4 regions of the Prevotella heparinolytica genome follow, and region 4 is predicted to be linked to each of the others. Evidence: riboswitches for the same ligand, from Rfam matches in the RefSeq annotation. Region 4 holds a riboswitch; each other region holds the start of a gene.
The links. A riboswitch is a leader RNA that binds a small molecule or an ion and turns the genes downstream of it on or off. The one in region 4 is predicted to bind cobalamin.

Region 1 (7,500 bases), 730 kb from region 4:
CTGCCGCTCGTTGCAGAGCCGGCTGAGGTGCTGGTTGGTGGAGTCTGTTTCGTCCAAAGCAACCAACGGGAACGGGAATGTGTCAGGGCATGGTCTCATATTCGGTACGCATTTTTTTGGTGAACTTCTTCAATACTTCTTCGTAAGAGTGATCTATCAGGTGCTTCACCAGCTTATCATCAACGTCTCCGTCCAAAAAGATTTGGTTCCAGTACTTCTTGTTGAAGTGATAAGCTGCTTCGATGGCAGAATGGTGTTCGCGTAGTTCGAGGGCGTATTCGGGGTCGCATTTCAGGCAGACTTTGTTGGCACTCTCCAAGTCGATGAGTGCGAACATCTTGTCCATGACTTTCATGACGAGCGCGTATTCATCGAACGGCATGCATTCGGTGACCGCTTTTTTTCTCAGGCAATATTCGCGAACACTTTCTATATCCATGCTATATATGCATTAATGATCCATCGTTTCTCACTCTTCTCCTATCCGAACATCGGCGGATAGAAAGCATCCTTGATGTGCTCTATTCGGAATGCTCCGGGTTGGCCTACGGCGGTAATGATGTCGAATCGAACGGCAGCATCTATGCCAAAGTGCTTGATATAGGCATCAGCGGCTACAACGATGCGGCGTATCTTCTGCCAATTCACGGCATCCTGTGGCTCAATATAGTCCGTATTTCTACGGGTCTTCACTTCTACGACGATCAGTTCATCGTCTTTGGTAGCTACAATGTCCAGCTCCAGATGGTTCTTCCTCCAGTTGCGGTGGAGGATGCCGTAACCGTGTTTCTTCAGATATTCGGCTACGGCATCTTCGCCGGCTGCACCAAGCAGATTGTGCTTGGCCATTAGTCTTCCTCGTATTTCTTCAGCATGGCGTTATAGCCCGGGCGGTATATGGCGGGGGCTTTGATTTCCTGAACTTTCAAAGCCTTGCCTGTGCTGCGTGTGCTGGTGCTCTTCATCGGACTCTTTCCGGTGATCAACTCAATGGCCTTGGCATACAGAGGTTCATCGTCTGTGCCGTAATCCGGATATATTTTGATTTGAACCGTCTCGTTCATATCCCAGTCCGGCTTGAAGCCTTTTTCGTAGTCTCCGAATCCTTTGGCGTTGTAGCTTTGGAATGTGATGGGGACTACTTCATAGATGTTTCCTTCAACAGCAAAGTTCTCCACTTCCATACCTACATTTTTGCCTGTGGTGGTTTTGCCTATCAATATAACTTCCAAATCGATTCCTTTCAGGCTGTTGATTACCAGTTCACTCGATGAAGCTGTGCCTTCTCCCACGAGGCAGTATACTTTTTTCAGACCGAGGCCACCCTTCGTCAGCTTTTCATCCAGATTGGGATAGAGGTCGGGGTATGTGAACGGCTCATCCTTGCGCTTGTTGCCGCGCTTTTCCATTCTTTCTTTATTGAAGCGCAAACTTGAGAAGACTTTTCCTTCGGAAGTTTCGGCTGCAATACAGCTTGCTATCAGGTTGGCGGAGATGGTGTGTCCGCCACCGTTGTAGCGTAAGTCCAGAATCAGATCGGTGACGTTGTGGGTCTTGAACTTCTTGAAAACGTCGAACAGCTCTTGGTCGAAAGCCGCTTCGAACTCCGAATAGACTAAATAGCCTATCTTGTGCCCGTCTATCTCTGTCACTTTGCTTGTGATTACGGGGTTCAGGTATATTGCGTCCGAAGTCAGACTGATATTCTTGGCCTCTTCCCACTTTTTGTTTACAACCTCTATTTCCGTCAGGGTGAGGGATGAGATTGCATCTGGTGACCGCAGTGCATAATATTTTTTTCCCCAATTGCTTTCGCTTAGCCTTTCATTGTTTATCTTGCCGATTATAGTTCCTCGCTTTAGGCCTGCGGCCGTAGCGGGTGAGTCGGGATATACGCCCCGTATGGCGAAGCAAACAGAGTCATTGCCTATGAGAAAAGGAGTGATGCCTGTGATGCCGAAGCTATAGCTGAGTTCTTTTTCCACCAGCTTGGCACGGGTCTTGGTGATGGGATTTTTCTTTTGGATATAAGAGAAGAGGCTATAGTAGGTGTTCCCATCGTTTCCGGTATATGGCTTCTTATCTAAGGTGTTGGTTTTCATGGCCTCCAGAGTCCCATAGAAAAAGTCCTCATAATTCTTTGTATAGTCAAGGGGCATTGTCTTGTACTCATCATTCCACAGATAGTTTTTTCTTAGATACTCGGCCACCTTTGTGTTGACCTTCATGTCTTCTGTTTCTTCCTGAGGAACTTCGCCGGCTTTTTGTGTCACTTGGAAGCTGACAGCCTTGTCATATCCCTCCACGGTGATGAGTATCTCGGAAGTCCGATCGGTTGTGGTGCCGGATTTTGTTAAAAGCTGCAGGGTGCTTTTTCCTGCGTTCCCCGATTTGTTAAGAATTTCACACCAGATGGAGTTGGTGCCTGCTCTCCATTTGGCGGCAGCATTAAAAGTCACGGTCAGCGTTTCGTTGGGAGTGATTTCCACGGGCACTCCCTCTTGCCAGCTCTGGTTGGTTATGGCCGGTTGAACAACTTTGTCCTTGTCTTTTTCACATGAGCTAAGGCTGATTGCAGCTACTGCGAGCAAACAGAAAATGAAATAATGTATCTGTTTCATTCTTCTAAGTTATTTTAAAGATTCCCAAAAATACGTTTTTTCTTCTTCTTGCAAAAATAAACAAAGGAAAAAACTGTTGCGTACAGCGAAAATATCGGCTGAAGTGCCCGAAAAGTGCCGATCTGCCGCTCGTTTTAGTCCGTACTGAAGGCATCTCCCACGAATAGTCTCCCGTATTCATTGCCGTTTCGCATGCGTTGTTTCTCTTTCGTTTAGATTCTCCGTTGTTTTGCTGAACTGGTTTTCTGTTTTAGGAAGTGTGACAGAATGTGCGGTGTGGATGCGAAGTGCGGATGAGCGAAGGTGGATGTATAGCGAAAAGCTGTTCGGTATATACTCCAAAGCTGTTCGATGCACGGAGAAAAGTTGTACGATTCGTGTATGCATCTCTGTTTGCGGTGCACGGATATAAAAACGCAGTGTGCGAACGGGTAAACGCACGCTGCGGATAAGCATCCGCAACCTATGGACAAAGAGTGTGGGAGCAGGTGTGCAACGTACCGAAAAAAGTCGGAAAATTGCCATGAAAAGAGGCTTAGGCCGTGCCCTTAAGGCTTTGGGTGTAAAAAACATGCAGGTTCGTTTTGTTTTTACGGAAGTAAAAGTAATTTTGCAGAAGATATGAGAAAGAGAGATAAAACGTGTGCAAAAGCAACACCCGAAGAACCGAAACGCGAACAGCGCATGGTGTGCCTGATGAGCGAAGAAGAACAGCGCATCGTGGACCGTTATCTTGAAAGGTATAAGATAACGAACAAGTCGCGCTGGTTGCGCGAGACCATCCTTATGTTTATCCATAAAAATATGGAAGAGGACTATCCGACCTTATTCGGCGAACATGATATGAGGAGATGACGAAGCCGCTTTTTCCCGTATCAGAACCTTGTCAGAACCGCATTTATTCCGTATATGTTCCGTATTTATTCCTTGTTTGTTCCTTGTCTATAGAGACGAAGGACATACGAAGATGGTAAAAAGATGATACGAACATGATACGAAGACGATAAGAACATAACAAGAACATGACAAGAACATGATAAAAACATGATAAGAAGATGGTATGAAGTTGATACGGAGCGATAAATAATGACAAACCGATGGAATAAATCAGATACTCTCGTGGACGATACGCATTATATGAAGCAAGCGCTTCTCGAAGCGCAAAAGGCCGGTGAACGGGGCGAAGTTCCCGTAGGTGCGGTGGTGGTGTGCAAAGAACGTATCATAGCCCGTGCGCATAACCTGACGGAAACTTTGACCGACGTCACGGCCCATGCCGAGATGCAGGCCATCACTGCTGCGGCTGCAACGCTTGGTGGGAAATACCTGAATGAATGTACGCTTTATGTCACAGTGGAACCTTGTGTGATGTGCGCCGGTGCCATCGCTTGGGCACAGATGGGGCGTCTGGTGTTTGGCGCCGAAGATGAGAAGCGGGGATATCGGCGCTATGCTCCACAGGCATTGCATCCTAAAACAATAGTGGTAAAGGGGATACTTGCAGAAGAGTCTGCCGCATTGATGAAAGAGTTTTTTGCCGCCAAGCGTCGCTAATTTCTACTTTCTTCTGAAAAGTTTGCTATTTTATCCTAAAAAATCATACCTTTACACCGCATTTGGTTCATCCGTTTATCCGGGTTTATTCTAAACTATCGACCCCGCAACCGGATGATTAAAAGGGAATCGGGTGAAAATCCCGAACTGTCCTGCAGCTGTAAGTCGCATTTTCGGGCAAACATGACGTCACTGAGATTCTTGGGAAGACGTTTGCCATCGGGCGACAAGTCAGAAGACCTGCCTTTTGCATTGTCATTCAAAGCACCCTCGGGATGGGCTAAGATTGAAAATGTCAAGAAGGAAACTCATATTCAGCAGACGCTTGCTGCCGGTATTTGTGTTGTGCGCATTTGCCAAGTGTATGATGGCGCAGCATGTCGGAGATTCGGATAGGCCGAGCCGCCTCGACAGTGTTCAGCATTTGTCGGAGGTTGTCATCACGGCACAGCAGTCTCGCCACACCATAATTCCCGTACAACAACTTTCTGGCAAGGAACTTCAACGACTGAGCGTTCACAGCGTGGCCGACGCCATGCGTTACTTCGCAGGTGTACAAATCAAGGACTATGGCGGTATCGGCGGACTGAAAACCGTCAACGTGCGTTCTTTAGGCACCAACCATACGGGAGTTTTCTATGATGGCGTACAACTGGGCAATGCGCAGAACGGTCAGATAGATTTAGGCCGCTTTTCACTCGATAATATGGAGGCTCTGCAACTCTACAACGGGCAAAAGTCCACCATTCTGCAACCCGCCAGAGATTTCGCATCGGCATCGGCCGTCTATCTGCAGACACGCAAGCCCGAATTTGCCGGGAAAGACAAGAAAGATAACCTCAATATTGCACTCAAAGCCGGGTCGTTTGACACCTATAACCCTTCTGTCCTGTGGGAACATAAGCTTTCCGACAACCTCAGCTCCCAGCTCAGCACCGAGTATATGACTACTTCGGGACGCTACCGTTTCCGCTATGCCAAAAAGAACGGATACGATACCACCGAGGTACGCCATAACGGCGATGTGCGTGCTTTTCGTATGGAGACAGCTTTGTTCGGCCGGATTCCCCGCGGCGAGTGGCGTGCCAAGGTTTATTTCTACAACAGCGAACGCGGCTTCCCCGGTGCCGCCGTGCGTGAAGAACCCGGCAAGTTCCGCCATCAAGACCGTCAATGGGACACCTCGGTGTTCGGACAAGGTTCGCTGCGCCGCCAATTCACCGACCGTTATACACTGCTTGCAAATGTCAAAGTGGCTTACGATTACCTGCACTATCTCAGCGACCCGCGGCTGGATGTGACCACGATGTACACCGACAACCATTATCGCCAGACCGAAGCCTACTTCTCGGCCTCGCACCTCTATGATGTATGCGAATGGTGGTCGGTCTCCCTCTCCAACGACATACAGTACAACCATCTTAATGCAGACCTCGTGAACTTTGTCTATCCTACACGGTGGACGTTTCTATCCGCCCTGTCTGCAAGTCTGCATTGGGACAGGCTCTCCGCACAATTCTCGCTGCTCCATACTTATGCCGCCGACCATACCCGCAAGAGCGGCGGGGCGGCCGGCGATAAAAGCAAGCTGACTCCCACCGTGGCATTCAGCTACAAGCCATTCGTCACCTCGACCGACCAACTTGCACTTCGCGCTTTCTACAAACGCATATTCCGCATGCCCACGTTCAACGACCTCTATTATACCTTCATCGGCAACAAGGATTTGAAGCCCGAATACACCACGCAGTACGACGTCGGGCTTACATACGGCAAGTCCCGGCCCGGCCGCATCCTCAAAAGGATAGAGTTGCAAGCCGACGGCTACTACAACGAAGTGGAGGATAAAATCGTGGCTATGCCCACCAGCAACCAGTTCCGCTGGACAATGATGAACTTCGGCTTGTGCCATATTTGGGGACTTGATGCCTCGGTAAAGGCAGACTGGCGCTTGGGAAAGGCCGATGTGTCTTCTCACGTCACATACACTTACAACAAGGCGATGGACCATACGGACAAGAAAAGCCGCTTCTACGGCGGACAATTGCCCTACATCCCGTGGCATTCCTTTTCGGCCATCATCACCGCCGCCTACCGCCAATGGACGGCCAATTACAGCTTCATCTACACCGGCGAGCGCTACGAGGCGAGCGCCAACATTCCGGAGAATTACACCAAGCCGTGGTATACCAGCGACCTGTCGCTGTCGTGCAGTTTCCCTTTCCGCAGGTGGGTGTTACGAGTTACGGCCGAAGTCAATAATATCTTCAATCAGCAATACGAAGTGGTGCAGTGCTATCCCATGCCGGGTACCAACTTCAAGATAAAACTGAACGTCATCATATAAAAAAGGAGGAAATATGGAGAAACTCTTAAGGTATTTTCTGTTTTGCTTTGCACTCAGCCTGTCAGTATCTGCCTGCCGCAGCGACGACGAGAACATCATCCCTCATCAGGAGGAGCAGGTGGAGCCCTCGCCGGAGGATCTAAGCACCGACATTAAAGGGTTCTTCCTGCTCAACGAGGGGAACATGGGATCGAACAAGTGCACCCTCGACTACTACGACGCCTTGACGGGCAAGTACATCCGCAATATTTATGCGCAAGCCAATCCGGGTGTGGTGCAAGAGTTGGGCGACGTGGGCAACGACATACAGATTTACGACGGCAAGATATGGGCGGTCATCAACTGCTCTCACTTCGTGGAGGTGATGAACCAGACCGATGCGCGGCACATCACTCAAATCTCCATTCCCAACTGCCGCTACATCACCTTTTCCGGCCGTTATGCTTATGTCAGTTCTTACGCCGGCCCCGTGCAGTTAGACCCCAATGCCCGCTTAGGATACGTGGCCAAGATAGACATCGACCGCCTGGCTGTTGTAGATACTTGCAACGTGGGGTATCAACCCGATGAACTGGTGGTTTACGACGGCCGGCTCTACGTGGCCAACTCGGGCGGTTACCGCTTCCCCAACTACGACCGAACGGTGTCTGTCATCGACTTGCAGACTTTCCGCGTCGTCAACACCATCGATGTGGCCATCAACCTTCATCGGTTAGAGGTAGACCGGCAGGGCTATATCTGGGTTTCATCGCGAGGCGACTACTATGGTGTACATTCCAAGACCTACGTCATCGACCCGCGTACCGATACCGTTTGCGATGCTCTCGACGTGGCGAACACCGAAATGACCCTGTCGGGCGACTCCCTCTATATCTACGGAACGGAATGGAGCTACGTCACCAATTCGTGGACTTTCAGCTATGCCATTATCGATACCCGAAGCCGGGATATCGTCACCCGCCGCTTTATCACGGACAA
Region 2 (7,500 bases), 1.5 Mb from region 4:
TTCTGCTTTGAAAAGAAAGGCGTGCTCCGCAATGAGAACGATGATGACAGCGTGATTCCACACATAACTCCCGACGAGTTCAAACAATATGTGGCCGAGGGAGTGATTCAAGGCGGCATGATTCCGAAGCTTGAAAATGCTTTCGAGGCAATTACCTCCGGGGTTTCCGAAGTAATCATCACTTCGGTTGCGGCTATCGGAGAAGAGGGAGGGACGAGGATGGTGCGTTAATGTACTTTCTTTTGGGCAAGCAAAAGAAAAAGTACATCAGAAGCAAAAAAAAATAGTATTTGCCTGTAACTTTCTGGATACTTAACCGTCAACTTATTAGAGATGCAAGAACTCAGCTTTCGTAATGATATTCTTCCGCTGAAAGACAAGCTCTTCCGGCTGGCTCTGCGAATCACGTTCGATAGGGCAGAAGCAGAGGATATTGTGCAAGAAACGCTGATAAGGGTTTGGAACAAGCGTGATGAATGGGCGCAGTTCGGTTCGGTCGAGGCTTACTGCCTGACAGTGGCAAAGAATCTGGCGATAGACCGGAGCGAGCGAAAGGATGCCCGCACCGTGGAACTCACCCCTGACATGGAGCAGCTCGCCGATGCATCGAACCCTTACGACAAGCTGGTGAATAAAGAACGGATGGCATTGATACACCGGTTGATGAACGAGCTTCCCGAAAAACAACGGCTGATTATGCAGCTCAGGGATGTCGAAGGCAAGAGTTATAAAGAAATAGCGGTTGTCCTGAACTTGACCGAGGAGCAGGTAAAAGTGAACCTCTTCAGGGCACGGCAAAAAGTAAAACAAAAGTTTATAGATACAGAAGGTTATGGACTCTAAATATATAGAACAACTCTTGAAGCGCTACTGGCAGTGCGAAACCTCCCTCGAAGAGGAAGCGCAACTGCGCGCTTTCTTCAGCGGAAGCGATGTTCCCGCACATCTGCTTCGATATAAAGAATTGTTCGTATACGAGCAACTTCAGCAGGAGGTGCACTTGGGCGAAGATTTCGATGCGCGGGTATTGGCCGAAATAGAAGTCCCGGTGGTCAAAGCAAAGCGTTTGACGCTGGCGGCACGCTTCATACCCTTGTTCAAGGCTGCTGCGGTAGTGGCGGCGATTCTTTCACTGGGCAATGTGATGCAACATTCATTCTTTTCCGATGTGAAGGAAGTGGCCTCGGCCGATACCATAGGTAAACAGATTTCCGCTCCCTCGGTGGCTCTTTCCGGAGAGACGACCGTTGCTAAGGAAAGTCAGGTGATAGACAGCCTGCGCCTTGTGGATAAGGAGAAGGAAATCAAAGAGTAGATATTTTTCTTTGCAATTATAAAATAATATTTTCATTTGCTTTAAACATAATATAGTTAGTGTGCTTTATTAAAACAAGTTGAGGCTGTGAAGTTTCAATTCTCTCAAAACATTTATAGTAACTAACTAAGATAGACGGGATACCGCGAGATGCGGTGTCCCTTTTATGTTTTCATGCACTTTCTCTCCATTGGGATGAAAAAACAAAAGGCTTCCTCACGGAAACCTTTTGCCATTCTCCATATTAGATGCTGTTTCTTAATATATACCTGAGTTCGATGTAAAAAGAGACTCCGCCTATACAAAAAACGCTCCCGGAGGCATTCCCGGAGGGGTCAATCAGTGGTGCCAAGTCTCGTATATGCGACGTGTGTGGTCTCGAATATGCGACGTGTGTAGTCTCGTATATGCGACGTGTGTGGTCTCGTATATGCGACGTTCAGCACCTCATATATGCGAGGAAAACGGCAAGATATATACAAGTATTTAACAGGCATATAACATCTTGTTTTATACCGAATTCAGGTTAATATATAGGTAATTTAAGAGAGATTTTTGTTTAGAAGCCTGTTCCTTTTAAGAGAATGTGTCGCAGAAAAGCCACCTGCACTGCTATTATCAGGCGCTGATTTCATGACCGTTATCCTCTTAATCAAAGCTTGTACAATCCTTTTTTCGGGTAGTCCAATTCCGGATTGCCTTTATAGCCTACGCTTCCACTGCCACTGGTGCGCACTTTCAGGAAGTCGGTGGCATGGCATTTGATGCTGCCCGAACCGGTTACATTGGCGGAAACCCTCTTGGCAACAAAATCGGATGCGAATAAGTCACCCGAACCAGTCACGCTGTATGCGGCCTCCGGGGTGCTTCCGTTCAGAATGACGGTGCCCGAACCTGCTACGGATACGCCGGCCGATACAGCCGTCACATTGTTCAGTTTCATGTCGCCTGAGCCGGCAATGGAGGTTTTGAGGTTATTGCAAGTGATGTTGCTGCTGTTGATGTCGCCCGAACCGGCGATGGAGATGCTGAGGTCTGTGCAGGAAATGTTATCTCCGCTGATGTTGCCCGAACCTGCCACGGAGATTTTGAGTTCATCTGTTTTCAGTCCGTTGGCCAGCTCCACATCTCCCGAACCTGCCACGGCAATTCCGTTCAATTTCTCTGCTGAAACGCTAATCTCCAGCTTGTCGTAGGTTACGCTTACATTCTTCTTAAAACCGATGTGAAGCGTATTGTCCTTCACATGGATGTCCAGCAGGTCTACGATGTTGTCCGAGGTGTATATCTTCACTTCCGGTTTGCCGGCTTTTTGCGTATAGGTGACATCCGGGCTGCCGGCTACGCTCAACTTGGTGAAGTTTTCCATCTTGATTTCTTTCGTCACGTAGTTTTTGCTGGCTTTTACGGTTTTCCCTTTGAAGAAACCTTTCGAATAATAACTGTGCTGTTGCGAACAGGCGGTGGTGCAGAAAGCCAAGAAAGCGATTGTAATGATTGTTGTTAAGCTCTTCATATTCGTTCTTTTTTTGATTTGGTATTCGTCTTTATTTGTTAGACGCGGCTCGTTTCGTAAAAGTTGCATGCAGATGCGTTTTTTTTGAATGGAACTTCGTCGGCATACTTGATTCAATTTTCATGCCATGATACTAAAGTGTTGTGTATTAGTGTGATACTTTTTTGAGGATGTGTCCGTTATCGGACATTCTGTTCGCTTTTAGCGGGCGAATACTTGTTTTTCCGGTCAAATCTTCGTTCTTTTGCCTTGTCATTATGGAACATAAGGAACACATATTGGAAGACAAGGAGTTCGGGCCTATGCTTATTCGTGTCAATGTCCGTGCGCGTCGTCTCATCTTTCGGACGAGGGAAGACGGTGTCCACGTCACGGTGCCTCCCGGAACGTCTCTTGCCGAGGTAAAGAGAGCTTTGGAGGAGCTTCGTCCGCGCCTGAGGGCTGCCGCCGGAGAGAAACAGAACCGCAAGTTGATAGATTTGGATTACCGTATCGATACGGAGTTCTTTAAGCTGGCTTTGGTGGCAGGGCAGAGGGCGCGTTTCCTGTCTCGTTCGGAGTTAGGCGAGATGCAGATTATCTGTCCGCCGGATGCGGATTTCTCGGACAGGAACCTGCAATCTTGGTTGCGCAAGGTGATTGAGGAGGCCCTGCGCCGTAATGCGAAGATTATTCTTCCTCCACGTCTGTATATGCTTTCCGTGAAGCACAACCTGCCTTATAAGAGTGTGAAGATTAACTCCAGCAGCGGGCGTTGGGGCAGTTGTTCCATGCGTGGCAACATCAATCTTTCCTATTATTTGGTTCTTCTTCCCAAGCATCTGATAGATTATGTATTGCTTCATGAGTTGGCGCATACCCGCGAAATGAACCACGGCGAACGCTTTTGGGCTTTATTGGACAAGCTGACGGAGGGCAAAGCGGAAGCCTTGCGCATGGAATTGAAGCAATACCGCACGGAGTTTTGACGTGTGCGTGCCTCAGGCTGTTAATGCTGCGTCTGCGACAGTTGTTTCACCTCTCCGTTCTCTTTCTCGAACCGGTAGTTGCCTCCCTTCTCGCTCAATTCAAACAGGGAGAGCCGGTCGGTGAGGTTGTCCACAATCATCAGCGCGCTCTGTTCGGCAAAGCGTTTCACTTCCATTTCAAACGGTTCTTCGGTGATTTTCAGCCTTGCCAGCAGGCTGTCGTTGACGAGCAGTGAGAGCGAATCTCCGGCAAATCCTTTGGTCAGTGTGATGGTGTATGTCTCTGTGAAGTTCCGTTCTTCGTTTTTCTGTTGTTGCAACCTCATGCTCATGTAAACGAAGATGACGACTACAAAAATCACGGCGAAAGCAAGGATGCCGTTACCTACCATAAACTGCTTGTTGGTGTTCAGACGGTGTGCCATAGTTGGAGTGTGTTTAGAGAATGCTGCAAATGTAGCGAATAAATTCGTACCGGCCGCTTTTTTGCCGGAGAATAGCGGATGGAAAAAGACGGGCGACGCGATTGCAAGAACGCTGTGTCTGTAACAATCGTTTACCGTTTGGTTTCTGTCTCCGGCAACGAGTCGGGAGAGTGGGAAAAAGACCGCCCAGAAGTACTTCTGAGAGGGGGTAGGATCAGTATACGACTGATGTGGCTTCAGTATACGACTGATCATACATCAGTATACGACTCATGTAGCCTCGATATGGGACTGAGCTTGCCTAACCTTCTTTTTTTGATTTTTTATGGTTGCACCGGAATCTGTTTTGGTATGATTTTTTGAAAAGAAAGATGTGCTTCGGGAAGCCTCCCGCTCATTTTCAAGTAACCGGCAGATGATGCTTTTTTAAGCAGTTTTAATAATGTAATAATTCCAATTTGTGCTATCTTTGTCCCTGAAATGGTTTCGGGCGGATTTTCCCTCCGTCCGGATTAAAAGGGAATCGGGTGGAAATCCCGAACAGTCCCGCTGCTGTGAAACTCCGTCTAAATTTCCGGCACAACCTGTTGCCACTGCATTCTTGAAAACTGCGTTTGAGATTGCGGGAAGGCGCCGGAAACGAGGAGCCAGTCAGAAGACCTGCCATTCTCGAAAAGCCGCTTCCGCTCGTGGGATTAGGGAACGGCGGCAAAAGTGTACGAGTATTTTTTATTCAAATCCAAAAACATCACATGCAGATAGTTAAAAGGAATGGGACTGTGGAGTCCTATAACAGAGAAAAAATAGCCATTGCCATACGCAAAAGTTTTGTCGGCACGGGCAAGGACATTACTGACGAAGCCCTCTGCGCCATTACCGATGAAGTGGAGCAGTTCCTGAACCGGAACGAAGACAAACGTGCGGTGGAGTGCATTCAGGACGAGGTAGAGCGCAGTTTGATGGAACACGGCTTCTATGCCGAGGCCAAAAGCTACATACTTTATCGCTGGCAACGCACCGAGCGGAGGAAAGCCCTCACACAGATTGTTGACGGAGCGAAAGACGAGACCGTGGCCCATGTGCTGAAAGAGATACAAAACGACTTTACGGGCAGTGAATACAGCCTGAACGTCTTGGCCGAGAAGTTCGCAGGTTTCTGCAAGCCCGACATGGCGGCCGAAGAACGGCTGGCGATGCTCATTAAGGCAGCCGTGGAACTCACCACGCAGGAAGCCCCCGACTGGGAGTTTATCGCCGCCCGGCTGCTCGGCTTCCGTATGGCGAAAGAGCTGAAAGCGCAGGCGGAGAGAACCGGCATTCAATCTTATTACGATAAACTGAGTTTCCTCACGGACGCGGCTTTGTACGGCAGTTACATTCTCGCCTCCTACTCGCGGCAGGAGATAGAAACGGCTTCCGGGTTTATCCGTCCCGAACGCGACAAGCTCTTCAACTATTCGGGGCTGGACTTGCTCTATAAGCGATACCTCATCCGCACACGCTCGGCGGAGCTGATGGAGTCGGTGCAGGAGATGTTTCTGGGCATCGCCTTGCATCTGGCCCTGCCCGAAAAGCACGACCGGCTGGAGTGGGTGAGGAAATTCTACGATATGCTGAGCCTGCTGGAAGTGACCATGGCAACGCCCACCCTTTCCAATGCCCGGAAGCCCTACCATCAGCTCTCCAGTTGTTTCATCGATACCGTGCCCGACAGCCTCGAAGGCATATACCGCAGCATCGACAACTTTGCCACCGTAAGCAAGTTCGGCGGCGGCATGGGCATGTACTTCGGCAAGGTGCGCGCCACGGGTGGAAACATCCGGGGTTTCAAAGGCGTGGCCGGAGGTGTCATCCGCTGGATGAAGCTGGTGAACGACACTGCCGTGGCCGTCGACCAATTGGGAATGCGGCAGGGTGCCGTGGCCGTCTACCTCGATGTTTGGCACAAAGACCTGCCCGAATTCTTGCAGCTCCGCACCAACAACGGAGACGACCGCATGAAGGCGCACGACATTTTTCCCGCCGTGTGCTATCCCGACCTCTTCTGGCAGATGGCGAAAGAAGACCTGAACAACCAATGGCACCTGTTCTGCCCCAATGAAATCATGACCGTGAAAGGCTATTGCCTCGAAGATTATTACGGAGAAGAGTGGGAGCGGAGGTATCGGGACTGCGTGAACGACCCGCGCCTATCCCGCCGCAGCATGAGCCTGAAAGACATCGTGAGGCTGATACTCCGTTCCGCCGTGGAAACAGGCACACCCTTTACTTTTAACCGTGATACGGTGAACCGGGCCAACCCCAATCCCCATAAAGGCATCATCTACTGCTCCAACCTCTGCACGGAGATAGCGCAGAACATGTCGGCCATCGAATCCGTCTCTACCGATATCCGGACGACGGATGGCGATACGGTGGTGGTGAAGACGGTCCGCCCCGGCGACTTTGTGGTCTGCAACCTTGCCAGCCTCTCGTTGGGACACTTGCCTTTGGAGGATGAGGAGCGCATGCAGGAAAAGGTGGCAACCGTGGTCCGGGCATTGGACAACGTCATCGACTTGAACTTCTACCCGTTGCCTTTCGCGCAAATCACGAACCATCGCTATCGCAGCATCGGTCTGGGCGTCAGCGGCTATCACCATGCGCTCGCCCTGCGCGGCATCCGTTGGGAGAGCGAAGAACACCTCCGCTTCGTGGATAAGGTGTTCGAGCGCATCAACTATGCCGCCATCCGTGCCAGCATGGAGCTGGCCAAGGAGAAAGGAAAGTACGCCTGTTTTGAAGGAAGCGACTGGCAGACGGGCAGCTACTTCGTCAAGCGCGGATACGATTCGCCCCAATGGAGGCAACTGGCGGCGTCCGTTGCCACAGAGGGGATGCGGAACGCTTATCTTCTGGCCGTTGCCCCCACCAGCAGCACCGGCATCATTGCCGGAACCACGGCGGGCATCGACCCGGTGATGAAACGTTTCTTCCTCGAAGAGAAAAAAGGAGCCATGCTTCCGCGGGTGGCGCCCGGCCTCTCCGACAAAACCTATTGGCTCTACAAAGACGCCTATCTGCTGGAACAATCGTGGAGCGTGCGTGCTGCGGGCATCCGCCAACGGCATATAGACCAGGCGCAAAGCATGAACCTCTACATCACCAACGAATTCACCATGCGCCAACTTTTGAATCTCTATCTGCTGGCTTGGGAGTGCGGAGTGAAGACCGTATATTACGTCCGCAGCAAGTCCTTGGAAGTAGAAGAATGTGAAAGTTGTGCATCTTAACCAA
Region 3 (7,500 bases), 1.2 Mb from region 4:
AGGCTTTAAAATTATGATTGCAGGTAATCTGGGCAAGTCTCAGAATCTGGAAGCTGTAACTGAGGTGATGTTAGGATTGAAAGACGAACCTGAAGTGAAATGGATATTTGTTGGTGGTGGTTCACGAAAAGAATGGCTCGAAAACTTCATCAAAGGAAATGGGATGGAGAATAAAGCTGTTTGTCTTGGACAGTACCCTTTTGAAGCTATGCCAGCTTTTTACAAACAAGCAGATGTAATGCTTGTAACCTTGAGGGCAGGATTTCCTCATTTAGAAGCTGTTGTTCCAGCTCGCCTACAATCATATATGTCGGCTGGAAGACCTGTCCTAGCCATGATAGGATGTGGCGGAGCTGATATCATTGATGAATCACAGTGTGGATATGCCGTACCTGCAGGGGATTCCGAAGCATTGATAAGGGTGATTAGAGAAAAGGTTCTAACGAATCGCGAATCTTTTGAAAAAATGGGACGTAATAGTCGAGACTATTACATGAAGAATTATCGAATGGATATGTGTATTGATAATTTAGAGAGGATTATAGGAGCAAAATAAATCATGAAGAAAGTTTTGATAACAGGTGTCGGCAGTTATGTTGGTCTCAGAGTAGAACATTGGCTTGATGCTGCATTTGATGGTAAAGAAAAGCTATTTGATATTGATGCTGTAGATACGATTGACAATCGTTGGAAGCAAGCGGACTTCTCAAAATATGATGTTGTTTACAATGTGGCTGGTATTGCCCATGTTAAAGCGGCTAAAGGTAAGGGACCTCTGTATTATGCTGTTAACCGCGATATGGTGATAGAGATAGCCAAAGCGGCTAAAGCTGCAGGTGTGAAGCAATTTATCCATATGAGTAGTATGATTGTTTATAAAGAAGTGAAGACTCTTGAAGGTAAGCAGATACATAAAGATACAAAACCAGCACCTAATGGCTTTTATGGCGATAGTAAATTACAAGGAGAAGAAGGAATCCGCACCTTATCAGATAATAACTTTAAAGTGTGTATTATTCGACCACCAATGATTTATGGCCCAGGATGTAAAGGTAATTTTCCTAGATTGGTATGGTTGGCTAATAAGACTCCTATCTTCCCGGCTTGGCATAATAAGAGAAGTATGCTTTATATAGATAACCTTTGTGAGTTCGTTAAGCAGTTGATTTTACACGAAACAGGAGGTATCGTGTTTCCTCAAAATGCAGAATATGCTGATACTGTAGAGATCATTCGCTATTATGCGAAACAGAGTGGAAGACATGTTTGGATTACAAGATTATTTAATCCTCTCATATGGATGTTCGGGAATCATGTCCGTCCTTTGGGTAAGATGTTTTCTAATAGTACATATGATATGGAAATGAGCAAATATGCATTTGAATATAGAGTGGTAAGTTTGAAAGAATCATTCGCAGGTATTGAACCTAAAAATAAAAAATAATCGATTTAAGATATGAGTAAGCAGAAAAAACTAAGTACGACTTACAAAATGTTGAGAACACTCGGCTTTAACTATTCAGAAGAAGAATATGGTGATGTAAGTGTAAGTAAGGTTTTGGGAAAGTTTTTTGGTAACATCTATCGTAAGAGATTGGAAAAGATGATGGATTGGCCGATATTGCAGTCATTCAATCCTCGCAAGATTAGACCTATACTTATGCGAAAGATGGGATGTCATGTTGGTAAAGAATGTTTTATTGGAGATTATGTACGAATAGATCAAGGACATGCTGATATGATTACACTGGAAGATCACGTTAGTATAGCTTCTGGAACTCGTTTGCTTTGTCATCAAAGAAATTTTTGTGATTATTGTGTTGGAGATGATTATATGGAACTAGGATATATAGTGAAGCCTATTGTTCTAAAGAAAGGGTGTTTGATAGGAATGGAAAGTTTTGTGATGCCGGGAGTGACAGTAGGTGAAGGTGCCATCGTAGGTGCAGGTTCATTTGTTACAACGGATATACCGGCTTGGACAGTGGCTGCCGGGAGGCCTGCAAAGGTTTTGAAGCAAATACCACATAGAGGAGATAAATCAAAATCTTCTAATGAATAGAAAGTGAATTGTAAGTATCGGTATTATGATTTACAGAATAATAAAGCGAATATTTGACTTTGTGTGTGCACTACTTGGTATTATTGTTACCAGCCCTTTGTGGATAATCGGTATAATTGGCATCCTGATTTCTGACTGGGGGCCTATTTTCTATACTGCTCATCGAATAGGAAAGAACAATAAACTTTTCAAAATGTATAAGTTTCGTTCCATGCGAGTGCTGAGAGAACCAAAGAAAGGAGCAGAAGCTTCTCTCCGTCCAGAAGAAGACCGAATTTTCCCTTGGGGCCATTTTATCCGTAGGATAAAGATTGATGAGTTACCTCAATTGCTCAATATCCTTAATGGTACTATGAGTCTTGTTGGTCCTCGACCTGTAGCAAAAGATCAATTTGATATGTTCCGCTATGGTAAATGGGATGAAGCCAAGAGTGTACCAGTAGGACTTAGCGGACCTGCTGCACTTTATGACTTTGTTTATGGTGATAATTTCACAGATGAGAAGGAATATATGGAGAAGGTTTATCCTACTCGCAGAGAATTGGAATATACATACGTTAAGAAAGCTGGTTTTTTCTATGATTTGAAGATGATCATTTATACTGTTATCTGCATTGTATATACTTTTCTTGGCAAAGAAGCCACTTGGATATTGAGGGAGTTTCTTGCTGACGCTAAAGCGTCAAATTCTGAGATAGAAGTGATGCCTAAGCTTTAATTGTGTAATAAAAAAAGAATAAATTATGAGGCGTTTAATTGTAGTGGCTCATCCTGATGATGAGGTCTTGGGAGCTGGTGCTTCTATGTATAAGTGGAGTAAAGAGGGTGATGAAGTAGAAGTTGTCATTATGTGTACGGAAGTTAAAGTACGTGCTTTCCGTCCGGAGGACAATGAATTGGAGGATGATACGAATGCTTCCAATAAGTTCCTCGGAGTAAATAAAATTTATGAAGGTACATTTCCTAATATCGAGATGAATACTGTACCTCACTTGCAGTTGGTACAGTTCATAGAAAGTGCAATTAAGGAAAGTGAACCGGATATTATCATCACTCATCATCCTGCAGATACTAATAATGACCATTTACAGACCTCAATGGCGTGTCAGGAAGCTATCCGTCTGTTCCAAAGACGTCCAGGGGTAAAACGTGTGAAAGAGTTTTGGTATATGGAAGTACCTTCTTGTACGGAGTGGAAGATAAATAGCGGCATGAATACTTTTAATCCTAATTGCTTTGTAGAAGTTGGCAAGGAAGGTGTGGAAGCTAAAATTAAGGCTCTCTCAATGTACCGTGGTGTTATGCGTTCATATCCACATCCTAGATCGCCCGAATATATCTCAGGTCTTGCGGCTATGAGAGGTGGTCAGTGGGGGCAGATGTACTCCGAAGCTTTTGAGGTGGTGCTCAGGGCGTATTGATAGAATGAAGTATTGTTCATTGAAACTATATTATCCTCTGCATGAGGCATATCTGGCATCGTTAAATAAATGATTGTTATATAATGAACAATTTATTTGATAAGAATTTCTTGGACAGTTTGTGGGCACAAGCCGCTGAATCTCCAAGATTGCGACAGAATTATGACTTGCGTAACTCGTCGGAAGATATGTCGCAACGGATGCTGAATGCATTGCTTCCAGGCACGGAGGTGTCAATTCATCGGCATGAGGCTACAGCGGAAACGGTGGTATGCCTATGTGGAAAGCTGGAGGAGATTTTCTATGAAGAGGTGGAGGAGTATGCCTCGGATGCACTATCGAATATAAGGGAGGTAGTGAGGAAAAGAACTTTCAGGGAAGTATCAAGGCAGTTGCTTTGTCCGGCCGAAGGGCTGTATGGTATGCAAATTCCTGCAGGTGTATGGCATACGGTGAATGTACAGGAGCCCTCAATTATATTTGAAGCGAAAGACGGAGCTTATATTCCATAAGAGAAGCGATGCATGGAACAGCCATTTTTGACTGTTATGGAGGATGTTGAGAGGCAAGAATATGCCTTTATATAACAGATGGTAAAAATATTGGGATGAATTTGGCGTATTGAGAGAAAAATAATATCTTTGCATAAAGTTTATAAGTGATTAGTTATCATCAAGGCTTGATATATCAAAAGATTGGGATTATGAATACCATATTAGAACAATTAAAGCAATATTTTAATAATAGCCCACGGGCTATTATTGAACAAGAGTGGGAGGAATTTGATTCCTATAACACAGGACCTACAATAGATGATTTTTTATCATTTACAAGCAATTGGTCATTCAAATGGAAAGGAACGTCAGAAAATAAAAACAAGAAAACTCCGGATTTGTATTCGGAGTTTTCTTATATTTGTACCCAATATTCACCAATAATATTCTTTTATCATGAATAAGGCTGCTTTTTCTTTGGAGAAATATATCTTTAATAGAGTGAGAATTGATTTTGATTTAAACAAGTTGTCAGAATTGGAAATTGATTTTAAACCTTCGGGAAGTTTTAAGCAAATGAACCCTAATTCTGTTTTTGACCTAAAGTTTATATTTTCTGCGAAAGATAAAGGTGCTTCGGAGTCTTTTGTCTCGGTTGAGTGTCATGCAACTTTTAAATTTGCAAGCAATATCCAATTTAATGAGATTCCTTCTTTTTTCTATGCAAACAGTATTGCAATAGTGTTTCCATATGTTAGAGCTTTTGTGAGTACAATAACGCTTCAGGCAAATGTTCCTCCCATTGTTTTACCGACAATGAATTTGTCTTCCTTGGAAGAACCTTTGAAGAAACACACTAAAGAAGTGCAATGAGATGAAGCTTTTCCAGACGGTAGAGGATAGAGATAATCCTGATTACATAGAATCGAATGCTCCTTTTATTTGCAAAGCTGCAAATGCATGGCTGGGAGAGGGATATTATTTCTGGGATACATTGATTGCAAATGCACATTGGTGGGGCAAGGTGAGGTATAGAGAAAATTATGTAATTGTAGAATATACGTGTGACTTATTGAATGGAAAATGCTTTGACCTGCATGGTAACATGGAACATCTGAAATCCTTTAATGAAGTAATTGATTTCTTGAAGTCCCAAAAGTTGGTTACTAAGACTACCACGGTTGCCAAAGTGATAGAGTATTTGAAGAGTAAAGCCGGTTTAGCTTCTAAGTATGATGGGATTAGGGCTTATGGTCATTTCTCGAGATCAAATCCTATTTTTATTCCATTTGAAGATAGTGAAAAAAGTTGCTTAGAATTACTCCCTGCTGTACAGATTTGTCTGTTTCGTAAGAAATCTTTCAATTTAAGTGCCGGCAAAATCATCTACCCCAATCATTATAACATAAATTACTTGGTGTAATAAAAACTTCTTTTTTAACGATATTATAATATCATTTGTTATTCTTATCTTTGCCCCTGTTTTGTTCCGCCTTCTCCATTCGGAGAATATGGATGAAAAGGGAACCGGGTGGAAATCCCGGACAGTCCCGCTGCTGTGAGTTTCGCGGAGGGTGCATCGATACCAATGCCACTATCCTTGAAGAAAGGATGGGAAGGCGATACACCGGAAACAAGTCAGAAGACCTGCAAAACAAAGTCGAAAAATTGTCCGCTCGAGGAAAGCGGACAATGCACGGATTTTTATAAGATTAATTTTAATTGTCTGTATGGCCGGATATATGAGGAGGCAACTGGCTCGCATCTGTATCTTGGGAATAAGCGTCTTGCCGCTTGCCGCTCAGGAGGCGGGAAGGGATACCATTACCGGAAAGGTGCACGAGATAGAGATGGTGGTGGTGACGGCACGACGGCTACCGAACAAGGTGACATCGGCCGTGCCCGTGCAAACCATGTCGAAGCAGGAGATGGAACGGCTGGGAATACAGGGCATGGCAGATGCAGTGAGACGATTTGCCGGCGCCAACGTGAAGGATTACGGGGGAATAGGGGGACTGAAAACAGTATCGATACGCAGCATGGGAGCACCGCATACGGCTGTCAGCTATGACGGGGTGGCGGTGAGCAACTGCCTGGCGGGGCAGATTGACATCGGACGGTTCTCGACGGACAATGTGGCGATGCTTTCGCTGGCAGTGGGGCAAGGGGAGGATTTGTTGCAGTCGGCCCGTTTGTATGCCTCGGCGGGGGTGCTGAACATTGAGACGGAGAAACCGTATTTGGAGGAGGGACGGAACACGGCTTTCCAGGTCAGGATGAAAGGCGGGTCGTTCGGCTATGTGAGTCCTTCGTTGCGATGGTGGCAGCGAGTGGGCGACCGCACGCGCCTGGCTGTGAATGCCGACTACATGAGGGCCGATGGGGTATATCCGTTTACGTTGGTGAACGGGAAGTATGTGACGAAGGAGAAGCGGCACAATTCGGCCATCTATTCGTGGCAGGGCGAAGCGGCTTTGTATCATACGTTCGGGGATGGAGGCGAACTGGATGTGAAAGGGGGCTATTACTATTCGCGAAGGGGGCTGCCGGGTGCGGTGACGCTCTACAACCCGTTATCGGACGAGACGCTTCGGGATGAGAACCCGTTTGTGCAGGCGCGCTACAAGAAGCGTTTCTCGCCGCGGTGGAGCGTGCAGGCGCAGGCCAAGTATACGCATGGATGGAACTTGTATGAGGATAAGGGGAAGGAGTATGAGCAGGGAGTATATCGGGGCGTGCACCGGCAAGACGAGTATTACCTGTCGGCAACGGCATTGTACAGCCCGTCATTGGCTTGGTCGCTGTCGGTGGCGCAAGACGGGGCGGTGAATAAGTTGCGAAGCAACCTGAACGACTGTCCGTTTCCCACGCGATATACTTCGCTGACGGCTTTTAACGCGCGCTACCGGCAAGGGGCGGTGACGGCCACGGGCACGCTGGTGCATACGTTTGTGACCGAACGGGTGAGGGTGGGAGAGGCGCCCGATGATTTTCAGCGTCTGGCTCCGTCACTCTCCATCAGCCTGAAACCGTGGAAGGAGGAGGAGCTCTTCTTGCGTCTGATGTACAAAAGCACGTTCCGTATGCCTACATTCAACGATTTGTATTATTACAGGCTTGGCAACCGAAGCCTGCGCCCGGAGAAGGCGAACGAGTATAACGTGGGCATTACGTGGAGCCGCTCGTCTTGGCGGTTGCCGGATTATCTGTCCGTTACGGTGGATGCGTATTATAACGACGTGACCGACAAGATTGTGGCTTTTCCCACCACGTATGCGTGGCGGATGGCAAACTATGGCAAGGTGCGTGCCGTAGGGGTGGACATTACGCTGGCCACGGCGGTGGCTTTGGGCAGAAGCATGAAGCTGGCCATGTCCGGAGGGTATAGCTATCAGAAGGCGGTGGACGTGACTGATGCAACGGCCAAGAACTACAAGGAGCAGTTGCCTTATACGCCCGTGCATACGGGAAACGTATCGGCCGTGTGGGAAACGCCTTGGCTGAACGTGGGCTATTCCGTGGT
Region 4 (7,500 bases):
ACGCGCGGTTCAGCAACGGTTTTGCCTCTTTTATCTTCTTGCCGTCTATGGCTTCATTGCGTATCTCCACAGAGACGGGGCTGACCGTCAGCTCCTGCTGATGTCCCAACCCGCACTCCGCTTCCGCCTCTTCCCTGCCCGCATCTATGCGAAACAGATATTTCAGCGCCAGCAGTGACAGGATGCACCCTATGACACCCAACGGATAGGCCACGGCATAGCCCAAAGCTATTTCGGGCGCATCTACTCCGGTCAGGTCGCTGTTGGCTTGTTGGGCGGCGCCCAGACCGGGAGTATTCGTCACTGCTCCGGACAGGATGCCGACCATTGTGGTAATGGGTATATCCGTAAGAAAATGAAGCAGGACGGTAGTCAGCACGCTGACGAAAACAGCCAGCACCGCCAGCATGTTCAGCGTAAGCCCACCTTTCCTGAAGGCGGAGAAAAAACCGGGTCCCACTTGCAGGCCGATGGAATATACAAAGAGAATCAGCCCGAATTCTTTCAGAAAGTGTAGCAGATGTTCGTTCAAATTCAAATTGAAATGTCCGAAAACAATGCCTACAAACAATATCCAAGTGACACCCAACGAAATGCCCGCCACTTTCACCTTTCCCAATATAATGCCGAAAGCGATGACAAGCGACAAAACAAGAACGGAATGTGCCACTCCGCCTCCCCAAAGATTGGGATAACCTTCAAAAAGATTCCTTAATAATTCCATAGTTGCTACATTGGTTATATAAATGGTAAAACAATCAATAATCGGGCTTTGAGATCTTTTTAAAAGTATCCCCACAGAAATCACTTCTCCGGGGATACGCACTTTACACATTGAAACAGCTATTTATATGGGCATATTGCCGTGTTTTAGCTTAGTCCGATACAACTGCCGGCACATACATGCCCCGACAATGCACTGCGTCATAGGCATACCTTGTCACAAGCATACCTCTTCCAGATCCGAATGTCGACTATTTGTTTTTTACGCGCTGTCTTCCTAATCCCACGAGCAAAGGCAGCATTTAACGAATGGCAGGTCTTCTGACTGACTCCTAATCTTGAAGCCTTCCCGATACATACAGCGCACGTATCAGTGGCAAAGGTTCTTTTCAAGATTTCAACAGAGCTTCACAGCAGCGGGACTGTCCGGGATTTGCACCCGATTCCCTTTTAATCCGAATGACGGAAACGTTCATCCGAAACCAATTCAGGCACAAAGATAATGGAAATCGGAAGCAATACAAAAAAACGGCCGTTTTTTTTCGAAAGCGACCGGCTCGTCTCATCGACAAAGGTTCCTTCATGCGTGTTTTTATCTATTTTATTTTACAAAACAGACGGAAACCCCGATGGCTTTCCAACACAACTTATTTCAGTCACTGAGTGAATGTGATTCAGTCGGCGACTGAAACCATTTGAGTCAGGGACTGAAACCATTTCAGTCGCCGACTGATTCCACCCCCTCTCAGAAGTACTTCTGAGAGGGGTAAAAGAAGAAACAGGAAAGACATAAAGCATCGACACGTCATGATAAAAAAACATGACTCATAGAGCATCTGTCGTAAAGCTATACAGGGCTATCCTGAAATCATGCCAAGAGCACCGCAATCAGAAGAAAGCATTAGTGAATTAAAAAAGAAAGCATCCGATAGTGTTTTTTTTCTTATCTTTGCTGCCGATTTTGGTTCGCATCCTCCATTCCATAAGAGAGAAATGCGATGAAAAGGGAATCAGGTGCAAATCCTGAACAGACCCGCTGCTGTAAGTCCTTTCGATATCTTTGAGTATTCTGCAAGCCACTGTCTTCAAAAAAGGGATGGGAAGGCATTCAAAGAGGGACAAGTCAGAAGACCTGCCAAGACGATATGGTTTTTGTGCTTTCGGGGGAATAAAGCCGCAAAACATCGAGTCGAGGTATTCCTACCTATATCGATACAAGGAATCTTTCTCTTTGTTTTTCTTCTCTCCGTGAAAGCAAGTTTACGAATGCTTAAAGGAATCGGAATGAGAATTACCGCATATCTGTCATTGATACTCATCATGCTGCTGCCTGCATATATGGCGGCGCAGAATAAAGCCACCCTGTCCGGGAAAGTTGCAGACCGGAACGGAACCCCCATCGCTCAAGCCACCATTGCCATCGAGGGAACAACGTCCGGAACTTATACGGACGACCGCGGCAGGTATTCACTGCAAGTGCCTCCGGGGAGACATACATTTGTCGTCTCTTTTTTGGGCTACCGCACCGTGAAGCAGTCGCTCGACATCCGGCAGGACAAAAGGCTCAATTTCACATTGCAGGAAAGTGCCGTGGCGCTGAACACCGTAGAAGTCTATGGCAAAACCCAAACGCAAAAAATCAAGGAAGGGGCTTTCACCGTCAATGCGCTCGACGTGAAATCAACGGTAAATTCGTTGAATAACCTTAATAATCTGGTGAACCGTACAACAGGCATCAAGGTCAGAGAGGAAGGCGGGGTCGGTTCGGATTTCGACCTCTCCATCAACGGGATGTCCGGCAATTCCATTCGCTATTTCTTGGACGGAATGCCGTTGGATGCAAAAGGAAGCGGTGTTTCATTGGCAAATTTGCCGGTCAATATCATCGACAGAATCGAAATATACAAAGGAGTGGTTCCGGCAGTTTTAGGAACCGACGCGTTGGGTGGCGCCATCCATATCATCACGAAGCAGGAAAAGAAACATTTTCTGGACGCTTCTTACAGCATCGGCTCTTTCCATAGCCACCGAGCCGATCTGAACGCGCAAATTGTAGAACCGAAGACGGGGCTTATCATCAGGTCCACCGTGGGTGTGAACTATTCGAAGAACGATTATCGGATGAAAAACGTAGAGATGCGCGACGAAAGCGGAGAAAACTTCATCATCGGCAACCCCAAACGTTTTCACGACGCCTACTTCTCTCTGTGGGGACAGATAGAAGCCGGAGTAACCGGAAAAAAATGGGCTGACGAGTTCTTCGTTTCCGCCTCTTACTCCAAAACAGACAAGGAATTGCAAACCGGCTCCGTACAGAATAAGGTGTACGGAATGGCCGAAAGAAAATCGGATGCATGGAACATAGCGGCACGCTACCGCAAACAACACTTCATCCTGAGAAACATGCAGTTGAGCGCCTCCCTCTCTCGCACTTGGGATCATTCTCTGACCGTCGACACCGCCTACCGCAAGTATTACTGGGATGGCGGCTACATCGTGACCCAGCGCAACGAGATTATGGGCAAACAACCTTCCATGCGCCATTACAAAAGACCTCTGACCATTGTGCGTACCAACCTCGATTATCGGCTGAACGACCGCCATAACCTAAACCTCAACTATCACCTGATCCGAATCGGAAACGACCGGTACGACGAAACGGACGAAGAATTCAAACCTTCAAACGATGTCGTGACCAAACACATCATAGCCCTTTCTTACAACCAACTGCTGTTTGATGGAAAAATGAGCAATGTGTTCTTTGTAAAAGATTATATCAACCACCCGAACATCCGACAGACCGACCAGCCCAGTGTCACAGGTTCCGGAAAAGTGCAAGGCGCCACCACCCGGAACTATATAGGTTACGGAGCCGGAACAAGGTATACCGTGGCCGAACCTTTGTCCGTCAAAGCATCCTACGAACACAGCGTAAGGTTGCCGGTGGCCCGCGAACTGCTTGGAAACGGCACTACCATCTATGCCAACGTAGCTTTGAAACCCGAAAGCAGCGACAACCTCAATGTCGCACTTTTCGGCACATGGCATCCCTATGCCGGACATACGGTTTATTACGAAGCCGGCGCTTTTCTGCGAAACGTAAACAACTATATCCAAACCACCATAACCGAAAAAGAGGGAACGATGCAATACACCAACGTTCCGGCAGTACATATCAAAGGGCTGGAAGGAGAAGTGCGCTATGACTGGCAGTCCAAGCTCCGGCTCGCCGCCAATATCAGCTATCAGGACGCACGCGATCAGCAAAAGCTGAAGAGCGACGGGAAACCCTCGGCCACCTACAACAACCGTGTGCCCAACCGCCCGTGGCTGTTCGGCAGCGCCGAAGCCTCTTATACTTTCAGCAATCCCTTGTTGCCTCACGGCAAGCTGCGCCTGAACTGTACTTATCAGTGGGTGCATTGGTATTTCCTTACTTGGGAAGCCTACGGAAGTCACGAAAACAAAGCCCGTATCCCCACCCAGCATATTTGTAACGCCGACGTCACTTACTCATGGAATCGCGGACGCTACAACATAGCCTTGGAATGCAGCAACTTCCTGAACCAGACAGCCTACGACAATTACAAGCTGCAAAAACCGGGACGAGCCTTTATGGCCAAGTTCAGGCTCTTCATCGAGTGATGCGGACAAACCATACCGAGCAGATAAATCAATAAATCGTTTAAACCAATAAAACAGTAAACAGTATGAAAAAGATCAGATTCTCACTTCTTGCCTTTATGGCAGCCGTGACAGTATTCTCATTCACAGCTTGCTCTGACGACAAACCGGAAGCCACTCCCGATGTACCGACAATCGACGAAGGAAAATATCACTTCGACCTCTTCGTCACTGTCGATAAACATGGCGGCATGAGCAGCAAAAACACGACGATTGTCAACAGCACTGCTTCGCTGGCTGCCGACAAGGGTGTCATCACCATCAAAAGAGAGGGAGCCGAACTCAACGACTTCTCCATGGAGTCCATCTCCAAAGGAAAATACTATTACCAGATTCCTTCCACTGCCGACCGCTTCGTGAAGTATCAAATCAAGAACAACTCCGTTCAAACCGTCAAAGAGCGTCCGTTCAAGACCAATACCTACAAAGTACGCTCATATACGCACGCGTGGCTGAACGACAACACACTCGTCATCATGTCCGCCAACGGAAAAGCCGACAAAATCATCTGGACCAAACTGAATACCGACGACATGAGCATATCGGGCGAAGGCACGCTGAAGCTCTCTCTGCCCGCATCCATTTTGGAGGGGGAAGAAACCAAGAAGTTCACCACATCGGGCATTCTTACCTATAATGAAAAGGCAGGCAAACTCTACTATTTCTACTTCGGAAAAAACGGAGCTTCAGGGGCAAGCGGCAAAGCCACCACAAACTTCTATACCGCCGTTCTCAATCCCGAAACAATGGCCGTAGAAAGCAACAAGATGAACACCAAAGCACACGAAATGGCAGGAAGCGCCTACGGAGAGCTGATGCAGAACTGCGTGATGTATGATGAAAACGGCAACCTCTATCTGGCTGCATTCAATAACATCGGCAAAGTGGAAGAGGGTTGTTTGCTGCGTATCAAGAAAGGCGAAAGCGACATCGACCCTACATACAACGGCTATAAGAACACGGAAGGCAAACTGCTCACCGTTCAATATCTGGGAGGCAACAAAGCATTGGCGTATGTCCGCAACGACTCTCAAGGCACGAAAATCGACTCTTACAGCCATTATTACGTGATTGTGAACCTCTCCACCGGACAAAGCGAACGCCTGAAATACAACGGAAAAGAAATTGCATATAGCGGCGGCCGCTTCTCGCAGCGTTCCGTTATCTTCAACAACAAGGCCTACATCGGCGTGAACACGAAGGACGACGCCAACTCCATCATCTACATTTACGACATCAAGACCGGCAGTGTAGAAAAAGGTGCGGAAGTAGACGGAAGCTTCTTCTTCGATATGATACGTGTCATCGAGAACGATTGACTCTCTTTTAACATCACCCTGACAACAGTCTGTTCAATCCTATGAAACATAGTGTAATCACTCTATTTCTCAGTGCACTCTCCCTCCTCTGCCATGCGCACGAGGGAGACCACTACGAACACAGCGACATGCTGGCAAGCATGAAACCCGGCGAAAAGGCCGCCCTGCTCATGGTTCATTTCGGCACTACGCACGACGACACGCGCGCACTTACCATCGATGCCATCAACGCCCAAGCGCAAGCGGCGTTTCCCGAACCGGCATTCCGCGAAGCATATACATCGCGCATCATCATCCGCCGCCTCAAGGAACGCGGAATCGAAAAGAACACGCCTTTGGACGCGCTGTTGAAATTGCGTGCAGAAGGCTATACCCACGTCATCGTACAAAGCACCAACATCATCGACGGAGTTGAAATGGAATCGCTCCGCCGCGATGTGGAAACCGTGTTGCCATTCTTTAAGGAGATACGGGTAGGCACTCCCCTGCTCTATTCCGTAGAAGATGCCGAAAAGGTGGTGGAAATATTGGGACGCCGCCTCAAGGCAACGCTTCCCGAAAAGGAAGCCGCCAAAGAGCACTTCGTTCTTGTAGGCCACGGCACTTACACTCCCAGTACCGCCGCTTACAGCCAGATAGACTATATGCTGAAAGCCGGCGGACTGACAAATTTCCATGTGGGCACCATCGAAGGATACCCCACTTTCCGCACCGTGCTGGCACAACTGAAGGCGGCAAAAGCCAAACGCGTGACCCTCGTTCCCTTCATGTTCGTTGCAGGCGACCATGCCAAGAACGACATTGCCGGCGAGTGGAAAGAAATGCTCGAAAAAGAAGGCTTCACCGTCAATGTACGTCTCGAAGGCTTGGGACAAATGCCCGAGATACAAGAGACATTCATCGGGCACATCCGTTTCGGGCTGAAGCACCGCATGCCCGGCATCATGGAAAAGAAAGCGGCCTATGCTGCCGGAAAGGATGTGGAATAATACCTGGCATCAGGTATTCAAAGTTTCCGAATCATCTTGTACCTTTGCAAAAAATCCGGCCGAAATGAATATGATTACCCGACTGATGTACACCATTCACAGGCTGCTGGGCACTTTGCTCTGCATCCTGTTCCTTATATGGTTCGTCTCCGCCTTTGTGATGATGTACCACCGTTTTCCCCGTGTCAGTGCCAAAGAGAAATTGCTCAGGCTGGAGCAACTTTCGGCAACCGCCGATTCGTTGCCCGACATCGCGTCCGTCATGGCACGCCTCCCCCACGGAGAGAAAGTAAAGAAGCTCACGCTGGAACGCTCTTTGGGACAAACCGTTTTCCACATCCGCACCGATAAAGGCACCCGCCGTCTGCTGCCTGCTCCCTCCGACTCCTTGCAGCCAACGGACTACGGACACATTTGCCGTACAGCTTCCTTGTGGTGCGACGCCCCCATTGCCCGCATCGACACCTTGCAGTCGTTAGATCAGTGGATACCCTTCGGCGAATTGAAAAAAGAGATGCCCATCTATAAGATACACTTTGCCGATGATGGCCGCACACAGCTATATCTGAGTTCCCGAAACGGCGAAGTGCTGCAATTGTCCGACAAAAGCCAACGTTTCTGGGCATGGTTGGGAGCCATTCCCCATTGGGTGTACTTCACCCGGCTCAGACAAAACGCCGAACTATGGAGCAAGACGGTCATCTGGTTATCGGGACTGGGCTGCCTGATGCTCGTTGCCGGCATCTGGGGCACGGCAGACGTATGGCGCAAAACACGCCGCAACC

Region 1: another riboswitch for cobalamin. It lies ahead of C3V43_RS07140 (TonB-dependent receptor plug domain-containing protein); the one in region 4 lies ahead of C3V43_RS04160 (TonB-dependent receptor).
Region 2: another riboswitch for cobalamin. It lies ahead of C3V43_RS10200 (ribonucleoside-diphosphate reductase subunit alpha); the one in region 4 lies ahead of C3V43_RS04160 (TonB-dependent receptor).
Region 3: another riboswitch for cobalamin. It lies ahead of C3V43_RS13690 (TonB-dependent receptor plug domain-containing protein); the one in region 4 lies ahead of C3V43_RS04160 (TonB-dependent receptor).

The regions. Positions count from the first base shown of each region.
Region 1 is NZ_CP027234.1:1,721,938-1,729,437, reverse strand. It holds gene C3V43_RS07175 (biotin--[acetyl-CoA-carboxylase] ligase) at 1-99, opposite strand, end outside; gene C3V43_RS07170 (MmcQ/YjbR family DNA-binding protein) at 83-439, opposite strand; gene C3V43_RS07165 (YraN family protein) at 481-849, opposite strand; gene C3V43_RS07160 (S41 family peptidase) at 849-2,621, opposite strand; gene C3V43_RS07150 (hypothetical protein) at 3,243-3,476, shown strand; gene C3V43_RS07145 (nucleoside deaminase) at 3,759-4,175, shown strand; cobalamin riboswitch at 4,227-4,437, shown strand; gene C3V43_RS07140 (TonB-dependent receptor plug domain-containing protein) at 4,543-6,522, shown strand; gene C3V43_RS07135 (YncE family protein) at 6,536-7,500, shown strand, end outside.
Region 2 is NZ_CP027234.1:2,517,067-2,524,566, forward strand. It holds gene argB (acetylglutamate kinase) at 1-231, shown strand, start outside; gene C3V43_RS10170 (GFO_1088 family ECF-type sigma factor) at 334-843, shown strand; gene C3V43_RS10175 (PG0215 family putative anti-sigma factor) at 833-1,315, shown strand; gene C3V43_RS10180 (head GIN domain-containing protein) at 1,968-2,831, opposite strand; gene C3V43_RS10185 (YgjP family zinc-dependent metalloprotease) at 3,089-3,799, shown strand; gene C3V43_RS10190 (hypothetical protein) at 3,820-4,224, opposite strand; cobalamin riboswitch at 4,689-4,906, shown strand; gene C3V43_RS10200 (ribonucleoside-diphosphate reductase subunit alpha) at 4,977-7,496, shown strand.
Region 3 is NZ_CP027234.1:3,383,772-3,391,271, forward strand. It holds gene C3V43_RS13645 (glycosyltransferase family 4 protein) at 1-556, shown strand, start outside; gene C3V43_RS13650 (NAD-dependent epimerase/dehydratase family protein) at 560-1,444, shown strand; gene C3V43_RS13655 (acyltransferase) at 1,457-2,062, shown strand; gene C3V43_RS13660 (sugar transferase) at 2,088-2,780, shown strand; gene C3V43_RS13665 (PIG-L deacetylase family protein) at 2,806-3,483, shown strand; gene C3V43_RS13670 (WbuC family cupin fold metalloprotein) at 3,567-3,995, shown strand; gene C3V43_RS13675 (hypothetical protein) at 4,187-4,441, shown strand; gene C3V43_RS13680 (protein-export chaperone SecB) at 4,434-4,850, shown strand; gene C3V43_RS13685 (hypothetical protein) at 4,852-5,400, shown strand; cobalamin riboswitch at 5,445-5,646, shown strand; gene C3V43_RS13690 (TonB-dependent receptor plug domain-containing protein) at 5,708-7,500, shown strand, end outside.
Region 4 is NZ_CP027234.1:996,816-1,004,315, reverse strand. It holds gene C3V43_RS04165 (putative transporter) at 1-724, opposite strand, end outside; cobalamin riboswitch at 1,018-1,225, opposite strand; cobalamin riboswitch at 1,669-1,877, shown strand; gene C3V43_RS04160 (TonB-dependent receptor) at 2,008-4,368, shown strand; gene C3V43_RS04155 (DUF4374 domain-containing protein) at 4,434-5,726, shown strand; gene C3V43_RS04150 (sirohydrochlorin cobaltochelatase) at 5,768-6,715, shown strand; gene C3V43_RS04145 (PepSY domain-containing protein) at 6,780-7,500, shown strand, end outside.